One region of the Solibacillus sp. FSL H8-0523 genome, then DNA from elsewhere that is predicted to be linked to it. Evidence: riboswitches for the same ligand, from Rfam matches in the RefSeq annotation. Region 1 holds a riboswitch; each other region holds the start of a gene.
The links. Region 1 has a riboswitch for S-adenosylmethionine ahead of metA (homoserine O-succinyltransferase). Riboswitches for the same ligand answer to the same signal wherever they lie in the genome.
Positions count from the first base shown of each region.

Region 2: another riboswitch for S-adenosylmethionine. It lies ahead of NSQ62_RS19725 (ATP-binding cassette domain-containing protein); the one in region 1 lies ahead of metA (homoserine O-succinyltransferase).
Region 3: another riboswitch for S-adenosylmethionine. It lies ahead of metK (methionine adenosyltransferase); the one in region 1 lies ahead of metA (homoserine O-succinyltransferase).

Region 1 covers NZ_CP150291.1:2,189,282-2,194,392, reverse strand. Annotated here, with positions in the region: gene NSQ62_RS10885 (AAA domain-containing protein) at 1-2,182, shown strand, start outside; gene NSQ62_RS10880 (nucleoside-diphosphate sugar epimerase) at 2,194-2,934, shown strand; SAM riboswitch class I at 2,992-3,099, shown strand; gene metA (homoserine O-succinyltransferase) at 3,189-4,130, shown strand; gene NSQ62_RS10870 (ABC transporter ATP-binding protein) at 4,460-5,111, opposite strand, start outside.
Region 2 covers NZ_CP150291.1:3,941,950-3,947,060, forward strand. Annotated here, with positions in the region: gene NSQ62_RS19710 (glutathione peroxidase) at 103-648, shown strand; gene NSQ62_RS19715 (DUF948 domain-containing protein) at 701-1,102, opposite strand; gene NSQ62_RS19720 (NlpC/P60 family protein) at 1,217-2,770, opposite strand; SAM riboswitch class I at 2,944-3,043, shown strand; gene NSQ62_RS19725 (ATP-binding cassette domain-containing protein) at 3,144-4,169, shown strand; gene NSQ62_RS19730 (methionine ABC transporter permease) at 4,159-4,821, shown strand; gene NSQ62_RS19735 (MetQ/NlpA family ABC transporter substrate-binding protein) at 4,835-5,111, shown strand, end outside.
Region 3 covers NZ_CP150291.1:3,195,512-3,200,622, reverse strand. Annotated here, with positions in the region: gene NSQ62_RS15915 (transposase) at 1-141, shown strand, start outside; gene NSQ62_RS15910 (NUDIX domain-containing protein) at 187-654, shown strand; gene NSQ62_RS15905 (prolyl oligopeptidase family serine peptidase) at 638-1,432, shown strand; gene pckA (phosphoenolpyruvate carboxykinase (ATP)) at 1,609-3,195, opposite strand; SAM riboswitch class I at 3,406-3,517, shown strand; gene metK (methionine adenosyltransferase) at 3,867-5,063, shown strand.

The DNA.
Region 1 (5,111 bases):
AGAAAAAGAACAACAGCTGAAAACAGAAGAAACGACAGTAAAGCTGCATATCGAACAAAGCCAGCTCCGCACACAATTCGAGCAATTTAATGCACGAAAGCAAGCAGTTGAAGCAAAAATCCAGCGTGCCAATGAAACATCCGATGTCAATCCGTTAATTGACAAAATCACGTCACTTAAAAAGGTCTATCAAATCGAAGACTTCATGCAGCAATATGATATTCGCCGCAATTATGCGATGGATCGTCTCCTTACCGCGCTTGACCGAATCCAGCCTCAAATGGAGCAGTATAAGCCGATTAAAGAGGTGAAGGAGCGCCTCGAAAAAGCACTTAAATACAGTGAAACCGCGCTCGCTATCCATGTGAATGCCGAGGAGCTACCGATGAATCATAAGTATTCACTCGAGGAAGTCCAAGAATTTTTAACAAAGCTAAGCCGCGCCTTTGCCGAGCGTAAAGTGAATGCGCAAAACGGTGTGCGCTCGATTCAGGGCATTCATCTGCGTATGCAATATCTAGAGCAGCTAAACGCAAAGTATATGGACGCTATACGAGAAACGATGCTCATTTTTGAGAAGTTAAAAGAAGAAATCATTTTACAATTTAAAGAGCAAAATGATGTGAAAGTGGATTTAATCACAAAGCTACAAACAGAGGCCGCAACATATACGAATCAAATGCAAGCCCTGCAACAGCGCTTAGATGATTCACTTGAAATCACGCAACCGCTTTCTGAATTACAAGAAGCCATCGCAACAAACGAGTTAGAGCAAATGAAAATCGAAACACAGCGCCAAAACCGTGAAAAGGTAGACAGTCAGTTTGAGAAAAAGTCCCAAGAGCTAACCCTGTTAAACGAGCAAATCACACTTGGTACAACAACCGTTGATGAATTAACAGCACGCTTTAAAGAAATTAATAGTGAAGGCGTACAGCTTGAAAAACGTCGCACAGAACTTGAGCAATTAACGAAGATGAACCCTGAACAAGCGATTATTGAAGTCAATGCAGAAATCGAGCGTTTACAAGCCGAGATTGCCACACTGCAAGTCAAAATCGACCTGTTACCAGTAACGGCCGAGCTACAAAACGAGTGGCACGGTCTACTAAAAGACGCGAACGCACATGACTTAGATGAAATTCGGAAATTATATGTTAAGCATGCGAACGTAATCGGTACAACGTGTGTCGCATCAGCAAATAAAGAATTTATGGACAACTATCCAACGTTTGACGTCGTGATCATTGATGAGGTATCAAAAGCGACGCCACCAGAACTGTTATTACCAATGCTAAAAGGTGCGAAAATTATTCTTGTTGGGGATCATCACCAGCTGCCCCCGCTCGTTGGAGATGCAACCTTTGAGGAAACACTTGAACAAGTCGTGAAGGAAAGTACTACGTTTGAACAAAAACGTGAGCTTGAAAAATTACTCGAAGAATCGCTATTTGAGCGACTTTATCATAACTTACCTGCGCAAAATAAAACGATGCTCGCGCTGCAATACCGTATGCACGAGAACATTATGCAGACAATCACGCCGTTTTATGAGCAGGAAACCGAGCGTCTTGCGTGCGGTCTAGAGGATTCCGATGCGGTGCGTGACCATTACTTAACAACATCGAAAATTACACGCAAACGTCATTTAATGTGGCTTGATATTAAAAATGACAAAGTAAACTTTGAACAGCGTATGAAGGAAGGCTCAAGTTTATTTAACGAGGCCGAACTTGCGCAAATTAAAGAACAATTGATTGAGATGAACGATGCCACGGCACAGGCAAAAGCTGATGGACTCATCGCGGAAGATGCACAAAAATCAGTTGGGGTCATTTCGTTTTATGCCGAGCAGGTGAAGCGGATTAACCGTTTGATTGAGCAGGAATTACATGTGCCGCACCTCCACATCCGCACGGGTTCCGTCGATAAATTCCAAGGGATGGAGATGGACGTCATTATGGTAAGTATGGTGCGTAATCATGACAATGAGCGCGGCGATATCGGCTTTGCGAAGGATTATCGACGTCTAAATGTTGCGTTGTCGCGTGCACGTGAACTACTGATCATGATTGGCAGCAGTGACATGTTCACAAAGCGTCCGAAACATGAGAATGTACGCAACATGTATGGCCATGTCCTCGAAACCGTGAAACAGCAAGACGGATACTTTGCCGTATAAAGGAGATACTGATGGATTTACAACGCTTAACAGAAAGCTTACAGCAGCAAATTTTACAGCAAGATGGCATCTCGATTGAAAAGCAAATGAATTATGCCATCCCCGTGCACACGCTTGAAGTAAAATATCATCCAGTGATGCGTAACGCGATGGATATTTTAATGAAAATGATGCTTTTATCATTCAACAAAGCAAAACTTAAAAATGCCGAGCTACTTGCGGACATTTTACTCGTAGAGCCGTTGTTTATTCATGACTTAACGAATAAAATGCTGCACCTTGGCATGATTCAAAAAGAGGAAACGTTCTCCTTAACAGCTAAAGGGAAGGCACAACTCGAAAGTGGCATTTTTGAGGAGGAGCTCGAGGAAACAAGCTATTTTGTACAGTATAGTCCCGTACATGAAATGTTGTTAGACGGGGATTTAGAGCAGTTTGAAGAGCTCGAACAATTCCCTGAGAGCTTTCCGAGTGTAGAATCAGAGGACATCAAAGAAATTGAAGAATCTATGTTGATTGATTATATCCAGCAACAACTAGCGGCGCAGCCAGTAGCTGAGGATGAAGTACCACAATTTATTACGAGTATTGTAAGCTCTGAGTCTGTGCAAATTAATGATGTTCCAGTTGTTTGCTTTATTGTGAATAATGCAAAGGAAGATCGCCAATTTGCGCGTGTTTATAATACACTCACAGGGGCTTGGGATTCAAAGCTAGAAGCATCGTTGTTTGAAATGGAGAAAAATAAATAATTTGTGAGAATTATTGCAAAATTCACACACGCGTGTTACACTAATAAAAATTTAATAGTCTTATCAAGAGAAACGGAGGGACTTGGCCCGGCGATGTTTCAGCAACCTCTAACTTAGTTAGAAAGGTGCTAATTCCAGCAAGGAGCAATCCTTGGCAGATAAGTTCGGGTAAAAGCCTCTCATTTCTGTTTACGCTGGAAATGTGAGGCTTTTTGATTTGGATAAATTGAAGAACAATTAGGGGGAACACAGCGATGCCAATTAATATTCCAAAAAGTTTACCGGCTGGCGAGCTACTTAAAAAAGAGAAAATTTTCGTGATGGAAGAGGACCGCGCGAAAACACAGCAAATCCGACCACTAAACATTTTAGTATTTAACTTAATGCCGGAAAAAGAGAAAACGGAGCTACAGTTATTACGATTACTAGGGAATACACCTCTTCAAGTAGATGTTACATTTTTAAATACAGCTTCATACGAATCAAAAAATGTATCAAAATCACATTTAGATACGTTCTATCAAACATTTGATGAAGTGCAGCACCGCCGCTATGATGGACTTATTATTACCGGTGCACCTGTTGAAAAAATGGAATTTGAAGACGTTGGTTATTGGCAAGAAATCACAAAAATCATGGACTGGGCCGACAAAAATGTTACCTCGATTATGTATATTTGTTGGGGTGCGCAAGCTGCACTTTATCATCACTTTGGCATCGGGAAATTTGAATTGCCGAAAAAATGCTCCGGTGTGTATTCGCATGTCATTACCGATTTAACGGTGGATTTAGTGCGCGGCTTTAGTGATGAATACGTAGCACCGCATTCACGCCATACATCGGTGTCGATAGACGAAGTACGTGCGCATCCAGATTTACGCTTACTGAGCTATTCAGATGAGGCAGGTGTATTTATCGCACAGTCGAAAAATAACAAGCACATTATGATTACAGGTCATCTCGAGTATGATGCGACAACGCTGTCTGACGAATATTTCCGTGATCTCGAAAAGGACCCTGAAAATACAGAGCTACCGATTAACTACTTCCCAGATAATGATCCAGGAAAAACGCCGAAAAATATTTGGCGTGCTCATTCGCATTTATTGTTCTACAACTGGTTGAACTACTATGTATACCAAGAAACACCATATGATTGGCATTATGTTGATGAGACGATTGAGTTTCATATTTAAGAACAAAAGCGCTAAAGTGCCCTTTAAGCCCCGACCAGCTTTGGAGGACCCGACTAGAAAGTAAACGCTTCATCACTTTCGACGGCGGGATCGAAAAGCTCGAGGGGCTGGCGCATTAGCCTAGACGTAGGATAAATTTTATATAAAGTTATCTACAATGCGAGAATCTATAATTTCCTTAACATTAATAAAGCGTCTGGAAAGCGAGATTTTCAGACGTTTTTTACCTGTTTATTACATTTGTAATTCGCGCCTCAGACGAATCGAAATGACCTTTAATAAGGTCTTTACCCATCCAAATCGTCTGAGTGCGATTTTATTTTAAACCGTTATTTTACCGCAAGCCAAGCGCGGTCACGCTCAAATTGCAGGCTCACTTCACGTTCGAAAAACTCACTTAATACAGCTTCCGTTAAGATTTCTTCGCGCAGACCAGAAGCCGCGTCCTGACCGTCCTTCATCAATAATACATGATTAATACAGGGCAAAATTTCTTCAACATGATGTGTCACGTAAATCAGTGTTGGGCAGTTTTCACGACCAACAATTTGCTCAATCGTTTGTAGTAAATTTTCGCGTTCAATTAAATCTAAGCCGCCACATGGTTCATCTAAAATTAAAATTTCGGGTTCGGCCATTAATGCACGAGAAATCTGTACACGCTGACGTTCCCCCTGTGATAAATACTCAAATGGCTTATTGGCCAAATCACCACAGTTAAAATGCTTCATAATGTGCAAGGCTTGATCGATTTCCTCATTCGTTACATCTTCAAATAAACGAAGTGCCCCAAATTTGCCGCTAAGCACGATTTCAATGGCATTGTCCTGCCAGTTAAAATTGTCAATCATCGCATTGCTTACCCAACCGATACGACTGCGTAATTTTGGAATATACGTTTTTCCGTACGTTTCCCCTAAAACCTGTACAGAACCTTCATTTGGCCAAATATAGCCGTTAATGACTTTCAACAAGGTTGTT
Region 2 (5,111 bases), 1.8 Mb from region 1:
CTTTTCAATGGGCTTTTTATCCTTTACCAATCAAATTTATGGAATTTTCCAAGTTATATTTATATAATGGCTAAGAAATTAGATACACATAGGAGGGTTTTTATGAGCATTTATAATTATTTAGTTGAAAAGCCAAATGGTGAAATTTTATCAATGGAAACATACCGCAACAAAATAATGCTAATTATGAATACAGCAAGTCAATGTCAATTTACATACCAATACGAAGATATGCAAAAGCTTTATGAGAAATACCAGCAGAAAGGTTTGGAAATTTTATCGTTCCCTTGTGATCAATTTGGCAACCAAAACCCAGAAGACGGGGAAACGACAAAGACCCAATGTAAATTACAGTACGGAGTGTCTTATCCAATTTTCGATAAAGTGGAAGTAAACGGTGTAAAAGCGCATTCCTTATTCAACTATTTAAAGCATGAAGTTGATTGTCCTGAATTTGAAAAACATTCCATGCAGCAAAAATTATTATTTAATCATATTCAAGAGAACTATCCCGATTATTTAATCGGTCGCAATATCCGCTGGAACTTTACCAAGTTTTTAGTAGATTCAACAGGGAAAGTCATCAAACGCTTTGAACCCGATACTTCGATGCTTGATATCGAAAAGGCGATTGAAGAGCTTCTATAAACAAATAAAAACAGATGAAATGACCCGTTCGTGGTCCATTTCATCTGTTTTTTTAAGCTTTACGATTTAAAAAGCCCATTGCTGTATTTGTCCATTGCTCCACCTGTGCTTGACGCTTCGGATCATCCGCTGCTTTTTTTATTACTTTAGACGTTAGGGCCTGCGTGGAATCATTGATTTCATTTAACACGGTGCCTGTATTTTTCAACGATTGAACAACGCCCTGCACTGACTCCTTTTTATACTCGATGTCTTGCTTCATTTTATCAGCTGTTGCTGCAAGCTGAGTTGTCTGTGTTTGAATACCATTCATTTGCTTTTGAATGCCATCTGCGTGCGCAAGTAAGACCGTCGCTGTATTTTTAAACGGGACAATGACCGCAACGATACAGACGATTAATACAACAACCGCGATTGCGACAATAATAACAGATGCTAATAACCAACCATTCATTCCAACGCCTCCCACTTCGTTTTCTTTATTCTATTATATATACCCAATTTCCCACTAGTGATAAATAAGAAAATCCACAATCAAATATATTTAAATTTGATTGCGGATTAATTTTTATAAGTATCGGCGTGCGCCAGAATAGTTTCTTTTATATGCGCCTTGGTTCATGTTTTCAATTTTTACTTTTGACGCATAGTGTGGTGCATGGAGCATTTTACCCCCACCAAGATAAAGTCCTACGTGGTATACCTTCCCTTTACCGCCATTATAAGCGAAAAATACAAGGTCGCCCGGCTGTAAATCTTTTTTCGCTACTGCCTTACCACCCTTTGCTTGGTAGAACGAATCACGCGGAATCATAATGCCGTGTGTGCGGAATACCGCATATAAAATACCTGAGCAATCATAGCCCCAAGAAGATGTACCTGCCCATAAGTATGGTAAGTCTAAATAACGTTTGGCCTCTTTTATAATCGTTTCAGCTGTTGGTTTTGGTATATCACTATACTTTTGATACGTTTTTGCATCGCTTTTCTTTAATAATTTAATGCCTTTATTTGGCGTTTCGACATGATAGTACGTGTCATCTGTCTTAACTACCGGTAAAATCGTTGCATAACTAATTTCTAAGAACTTCTCTTTATTGATTTCGTTTATTAATGTTGTTTTCTTTGCCGTTACGACTGCAATCGCACAATCATCATAGTTTTTCGTTGTAACAGCAACATGTGATTCTGGCACCCATCCTGGATAACCAGCCTTTAAATACGGCACATACTGATCCTTTGCTGCAATTCGAGACCATTTTCCTTTCTTTTCTATAAGCGTTACCTCATCGCCATATAATGCCTGTGTATCTGTTTTCCCAACAAGCCATTTTTTTTGCATGATCGATAAAGATGACACCCATTTTTGCATGTCTACTGGATCTTTCTTTGATGGATAATCAATGTTACGTGTTTGATTTGATTTATTCCACATATTTGTTACCGCGACATCGACAACATAGCGCTTTTTATCCGTCTCCACAACACAGCTTTCATACACTGGCTCTTTAGGTTCTGTTAGACGTAATGTCGGCTCTAAAATACGTGCTAAGTAGGAAACAAAATCTCCACGTGCTATCTGTGCATTCGGGTTAAATTTTTCATTTTTTGCTGGAATAAAAATTCCATTTGCAATAAATGCTTGAATCGTAGCATACGCATCGTGATTTGTCTTAATATCTATATAACCTAATTTCGATTGACCAGTTAATTGATACACTTGTTCTAACGTTTTCACCGCTTGAACACGTGTTACTATTGCATCGGGATTAAAATTGCCTTCAAAGCCCGACATAATACGAGCTTCGGTAATCGCAGCAATAACCGGCATTCTTTCATCATCTTGTGCTATGTCTGCATATGTAGGGATTGCACTTACTTCTAGATCTAACTGTAATGTACGCACTAAAAATTCAGCCATTTCATAACGTGTTAAGGCTTCATTTACTCGGAATGCTTCGTTCGGTGTTATTGTAATCCCACCGTAATCACTAAGAACCACCAGCTCTTGTTCTAATTTTGAACCGTCTCCCACATCGATAAATACCTTCGCTTGCCCACTCGTATGAAAACTAAAAAATACTAAAAGCATAACTACAATTTGAACAATTCTCTTTGTCATTATTCTTTTCACTCCTATTCATTTCTCTAAAATATTATTCTAACAAATATTTCCTCCCATATCTCATATAATCGAATATTATTCAGAATAAAATATTTTTTCGAAAAATATATATTGACAATCAGTTTACTGGGATTTAATATTAGGTTCACAGCAAGCAACCAATTAAATATTTCTTATCAAGAGAGACTGAGGGACAGGCCCTGAGACGTCTCGGCAACAGCTTATTAGCCTCGTGCCAAATCCTGCAAGTAATGACTTGAGAGATAAGAACAAAAGTAGACTTTTCAAACTTTCGTATCTTATTTTTAAGATGCGAAAGTTTTTTTTATGAAAAATTTCGCATTGTATTCTAATAAAGGTGGGCGTTAAAATGATTGAATTTTCGAATATATCAAAGTCATTTAAAATAAAAGATCGTGAAGTTCATGCGGTTCGCGATGTGAACTTAACCATTGAACAAGGTGACATTTTTGGGATTATCGGCTTCAGTGGTGCTGGCAAAAGTACGCTACTGCGCTTAGTCAACTTACTTGAAAAGCCTTCTACAGGTACTGTCAAAATACAAGGAACTGATTTAGCATCGCTAGCTCCAAAAGATTTACGCCAATTACGTCGCCGCATCGGTATGATTTTTCAAAATTTCAACTTGATGACATCACGAACAGTCGCTGGCAATATTGCCTATCCACTTAAACTGGCTGGTACACCAAAAGCTGAAATCGAGCGACGTACAACAGAGCTTTTAAAGTTCGTGGGGCTATCTGAAAAAGCAAAAGACTACCCCGAACAATTATCTGGTGGGCAAAAACAACGTGTCGGAATTGCCCGTGCACTTGCAACGAATCCAGATATTCTCATCTGCGATGAAGCAACATCCGCACTGGATCCAGAAACGACAGCTGATATTTTAAAACTGTTAAAACGAGTAAATGAAGAATTCGGCATTACGATTTTACTCATCACCCATGAAATGCATGTTATTCAGACGATTTGTAATCGTGTCGCAGTCATGGAACAAGGGCAAGTGATTGAACAAGGAGATGTGTACGAAGTGTTTACACAACCACAGCACACAACAACGCAGCGTTTTATTCAATCGGTGCACCAAGATGTTCCTTCACCACAGATCTTACAAGAGTGGCAACGTTCTGGTGGGCAGCATTTATACCGCGTATTATTTAAAGGGTCGCTCACACATAACCCGCTACTCTCTGAAATTACGCAAAAGCATCACGTACCATTTAACATCATTTATGGTTCCGTACGAGAGCTACAACAAAAATTATTTGGTAACTTGCTCATTTCATTCCAGGGTGAGGACGAACAAATAAAGAAAGTCATCGAAGAGCTTTCACAGCAAGTTGACGTAGAGGAGGTGCTATTAAATGAAGGTTGATTGGAGTACATTTTGGCCAAGAATTATTGAAGCAACTGGCGAAACACTTTATATGGTTATTTTGACGCTTGGTTTTGGTTCAATTCTTGGTATTTCCATAGGAATACTTTTATTCGTAACACGTGAAAATAATATTTTAGAAAGCAAGTTAACATTTAACGTACTTAATATTTTAATCAACATTGTACGCCCCATTCCGTTTTTAATTTTCTTAGTAGCAATTTCGCCGCTAACACGAATTGTTATGGGAACAACAATCGGTACAAGCGCAGCCGTATTCCCAATGACAATTGCCGCAGCATTCGGCATTGCACGTATTGTAGAAACAAACTTAATCAGTATCGACCCGGGTGTTATTGAAGCGGCAAAAGCAATGGGTGCGAGCCCACTGCAAATTATCTTTACCGTGTTAATTCCAGAAGCATTAGGACCACTTATTTTAGGGTTAACCTTTGTAACAATTAGTTTAATCGATTTCTCAGCGATTGCAGGTACAGTTGGTGGCGGTGGTTTAGGTCATATTGCCATTACTTATGGTTATCAACGATTTGATGGCTCTGTCATGGTTGTCACCGTCGTCATTTTAATCGCATTAGTACAACTCGCACAATGGCTCGGCAATACATTAGCAAAAAAAATCTTAAGACGATAGGAGAACTATACTTATGAAAAAAATCTTATTAACAGCCCTAACAGCATTATCAGCTTTCACATTAGCAGCATGTGGTGATGACAAAGAAGTCGTAAAAATCGGGGTAAACGGTGCAGATGGTGCACAGTGGCCAATTTTAGAAGAAAAACTTGAAAAAGAAGGCATCGATATTGAATTAATCGAGTTTGCCGATTATACACTACCAAACAACGCATTAGCACAAGGTGAAGTAGACTTAAACGCATTCCAGCACATTTCATTCTTAGCAAGCTATGTCAATGAAAGTGGAA
Region 3 (5,111 bases), 1.0 Mb from region 1:
ATTCCGTATCATATGGACCGACTAAATCATGAGATTGATTACCGGCTCCAAAAAATCTATGCGCTCATTCATGAGTTTGGCGATGATGAAGCAAAGCGATTTGTTGAACAGCTACCGTATTTTCGTGCACACGTCTATTGAATGATCCGCGTTCGTTCGCTACACTAATAAGTAGGAGTTGAGCGAATGTTTACATTTATAGATGAAAACGGATTAAAGGTAGATTTACGTTTTGATGAAGGGCCATTTACCGTGGAGCCGAGGCATGTATTAGCGCTCGTGCAGCACGAAGGGAAATGGCTTTGTACTATTCATACAAGCCGAGGCGTAGAGTTTCCGGGAGGCAAGCAAGAAGAGGGAGAAACACTCGTAGAAGCGGCTGTTCGTGAAGTGTATGAGGAAACCAATGTGATTGTAGAAGGTGCAAAGTGGTTTGCGTATTATATTGTGCACGATAACATTCCGTTTTGTAAGGCGGTTTTCACAGTGAAGGTAAAAGAAATCGAACCTTTTGTTGGTGACTATGAGACAGACGGGATATTATGGCTAACAGAAGAAGAGCTTTGGCAACAGCCAAATTTAAGCTTTTACATGCGAGATGCCGGCATGAAAAAGATGTTACAGGAAGTGAAAAATCATGAACGACAATGGTAAGGTTTTTGCAATACGCCCATACCCATCGCCAAATGCGCACATTCGTTTGGATGAGGTCACTTATTGGTCACAGGGGTTACGTGTAAAAGGCTTATTAGCACGCCCGAAAGAAGCAGGGGACTATGAAGCACTTCTTTACTTACGAGGTGGGTTACAGTCAATCGGCATGGTACGCCCAGCGCGTGTTGCACAATTTGCTAGCCAAGGGTTTGTCGTATTTGCACCGTATTACCGAGGCAATCGAGGGGGCGAAGGGAAAGACGAATTTGCAGGCGATGATCGTCATGATGCGATGAACGCCATCATGGTATTAAAACAATTTATTGCGGTTGAAAAAGTGAATGTATTCGGCTTTTCGCGCGGTGGTTTAATGGCGTTATGGACAGCAATTTTATCGGATGAGGTGAAATCACTTGTAACGTGGGCTGGGGTTTCAGATGCAACGGCAACTTATTGGGAACGTGTGGATATGCGTCGCGGCTTAAAGCGTATTGTTGGGGGCACGCCAAATAAAGTACCAGAAAACTATGAGGACCGCACACCATTATATGATGTGGCAGACATTCAAGCGCCCGTACTGATCATTCATGGTACTGAAGACCAGCACGTGGATATCGAGCATGCCTATCAGCTTGAGCTCTATTTAAAAGATGAAGGCAAAGTTGTAGAAACCTGGTTTTCATTTGGCTTAAAGCATCATTTCCCACCGAAGTTAAATCGTTTAACTGTTCAGAAATTATGTAGTTGGATGAAATCAAAAAAGGATGCTACGCATTAGAGCCGTGCGTAGCATCCTTTTTGTGTACTATGATATACATTACATTTATATGATGTTTATCCTGATCTGAGCAACATGTTAGTAAGACACTCGTAGGTTAAACGTTATGTCGCATTGATTGAGCGAGTCTAGGTATTCGCGCCAGTATATTGGCGCGAATGCCTTTTCCTAGCAAATTACGCTAAAGGACCGCCTTTTTTCACGATTACTTCATCAACATTTGCAAACTTCGCGAAGTTGTTGTTGAATAGCTCAGCTAGTTCAGCTGCTTTTTTATCGTACGCTGCTTTGTCAGCCCATGCTTCACGAGGGTTTAATACTTCTGTTGGAACACCTTCGATTGCGACAGGGATGTTTAATCCGAATACGCCATCTTGGATTGTTTCTACATTGTTTAATTTGCCTTCGATCGCTGCACGAACCATTGCACGCGTGTAAGAAAGCTTCATACGAGAACCTACACCGTACTCGCCGCCAGTCCAGCCTGTGTTTACTAGGAACACTTGAGAACCGTGCTCGTCGATTTTTTGGCCTAACTGCTCCGCATATACAGTAGCAGGAAGTGGTAAGAATGGTGAACCGAAGCATGTAGAGAATACTGGCTCCGGCTCTGTAACGCCGCGCTCTGTACCAGCTAATTTCGAAGTGAAGCCGCTTAAGAAGTGATACATTGCTTGTTCTTTTGTTAATTTAGAAACAGGAGGTAATACGCCAAATGCATCTGCTGTTAAGAAGATGATTGTATTTGGGTGACCTGCTACTGATGGTAATACGATGTTATCGATGTAGTCGATTGGGTACGCTACACGTGTATTTTCAGTTAATGAACCGTCATCATAGTCACAAATGCGTGTTTCAGTATCTACTACGACGTTTTCTAATACTGAACCGAAACGAATCGCGTTGTAAATTTCTGGTTCATTTTCTTCTGATAAGTTGATTGTTTTTGCATAGCAACCACCTTCAATGTTGAATACGCCAGTATCTGACCAGCCGTGCTCATCATCGCCGATTAATTTACGGTCAGCGTCTGCTGATAACGTTGTTTTACCAGTACCTGATAAACCGAAGAATAAAGCAACATCGCCTTCTTCACCAACGTTTGCTGAACAGTGCATTGGGAAAATCCCTTGCTCTGGTAATAAGTAGTTCATAATACCGAATACTGATTTTTTCATTTCTCCAGCATATTCAGTACCACCGATTAAGATGATTTTCTTTTCAAGTGAAGTGATGATGAATGTTTCAGAACCTGTGCCATCTACTTCTGGATCTGCTTTAAAGTTTGGAGCAGATACGATTGTGAAGTCAGCAGCGAAAGAAGCTAAGTCTTCGGCTGTTGGACGGATGAATAATTGGTGGCAGAATAAGTTGTGCCATGCATATTCATTAATTACTTTAATAGATAATTGAGAAGCTGGATCTGCTCCTGCAAAGCCGTCGAATACGAATAATTCATCGCGCTCTTTTAGGTAGTCCATTACTTTTACGTAAAGCTTGTCGAAGACTTCAGCAGAAATCGGACGGTTTACTTTGCCCCAGTCGATCTTGTCTTTTGAACCTTCTTCTTCAACCATGTATTTATCTTTAGGAGAACGGCCAGTATATTTACCTGTTTCAGCACGTAATGCGCCTTCTACAGTTAACATTGCTTCTCCACGTGATGTAGCTTTTTCAACTAATTGTGGAACTGATAATTGAGATTGAATGTTTTCCCCGTTTAAAAGTTCTTTCAGCTCGTTAGCAATTTCTACCGAATTCATCTATTAAATACCATCCTTTTTTATAGTATTCCCTTGTGAAGGGGAGTTGTTTGTTAATTCAAAAATAGTATAACACATTGAATATAATAATCTATACTAATTCTGAATTATTTTTTAATGAATTTCTAACGATTTTAAAACTGTACGAAATAAGACAAAATTAATTGACAGGGGCATCGTTTTTACGTAAGATGTGTAATTGAACGGATACTCTTATCCCGAGCTGGTGGAGGGGCAGGCCCTATGAAACCCGGCAACCTGCGCAAGTCGCGTGTTGGTGCCAACCTGATGCAAGGGCAAAACTACCCTTGAACGATAAGAGTGAAAGGTATCGAATATAATTCCCTTTCCTCACGCGTGATGAACGCGACTCATGAGAAAAGGGATTTTTTTGTTTATAAATTAGAACGATAAAAGTAACAGCCTTTCAAAACCTCGTGTCAAAGCAAATGCTTGACGTTTATCCTGCATTAAGGGACAGTAACTGTTTACTTTAATGGGGAAGTGAAACATGGCGTAAGTGGACAAGCAACGGTCTCTTAAAGCCCGATTGGTAAAAGCTTGGGGATGTTAAATCGCACCGAGCCAAGTTTCACTTTATCGAAAAAATAAGCGGACATGGGTAATGAGTACCGTATCTTTAGTAAGAGTGAATTTAGGAGGAAAATGACATGACAAATCGTCGACTGTTTACATCAGAAAGTGTAACGGAAGGACATCCAGACAAAATCTGTGACCAAATTTCAGATGCTATTTTAGATGCCATTTTAGCAGCAGATCCAAATGCACGTGTAGCTTGTGAAACTACGGTAACAACAGGTTTAGTATTAGTAGCGGGCGAAATCACAACTTCAACATATGTAGATATGAAAGGAATTATTCGTGATACGGTAGCAGAAATCGGCTACACACGCGGTAAGTACGGATTTGACGCTGAAAACTTAGCAGTACTTGTAGCGGTTGGCGAACAGTCTCCTGACATCGCGCAAGGTGTTGACCAAGCGTTAGAAGCACGTGAAGGTTCAATGACAGATGATGAGTTAGAAGCGATTGGTGCAGGTGACCAAGGCTTAATGTTCGGTTATGCATGTAACGAAACACCAGAGCTTATGCCAATGCCGATTTCTCTAGCACATAAATTAGCGCGTCGTTTAGCAGCAGTACGTAAATCAGGGGAACTTGCTTACTTACGTCCAGATGGTAAAACACAAGTAACAATCGAATACGATGAAAACAACGTACCAGTACGTGTGGATACAATCGTTATTTCAACGCAACATGATGAAGAAGCAACATTAGAGCAAATTCAAGCAGACATGAAAGAATTTGTTATTAAACCAGTTGTACCAGCTGAATTATTAGATGAAGCGACAAAATACTTCATCAACCCAACAGGCCGTTTCGTAATCGGTGGACCTAAAGGGGATGCAGGTCTTACAGGTCGTAAAATTATCGTAGACACTTACGGTGGTTATGCACGTCATGGCGGTGGCGCGTTCTCTGGTAAGGACGCAACAAAAGTTGACCGTTCTGCCGCTTATGCAGCACGTTATGTAGCAAAAAATATCGTAGCAGCAGGCTTAGCTGATCGCGCGGAAGTACAATTAGCGTATGCAATCGGTGTAGCACAACCGGTATCAATCGCGGTTGACACATTTGGTACAGGCAAAGTAAATTCAGAGCAAATCGTTGAATGGGTACGTGAATTATTCGACTTACGCCCAGCAGGAATTATTAAGATGTTAGACTTACGTCGTCCGATTTATAAGCAAACAGCTGCTTACGGTCACTTCGGTCGTACAGATATAGATGTCCCTTGGGAAAAAACAGATAAAGCAGAAATTCTTAAAGCAAAAGCAGGTCTATAAAATGCAAATGGAGTCATCGGTAGTAATTAACTACTGGTGACTCCATTT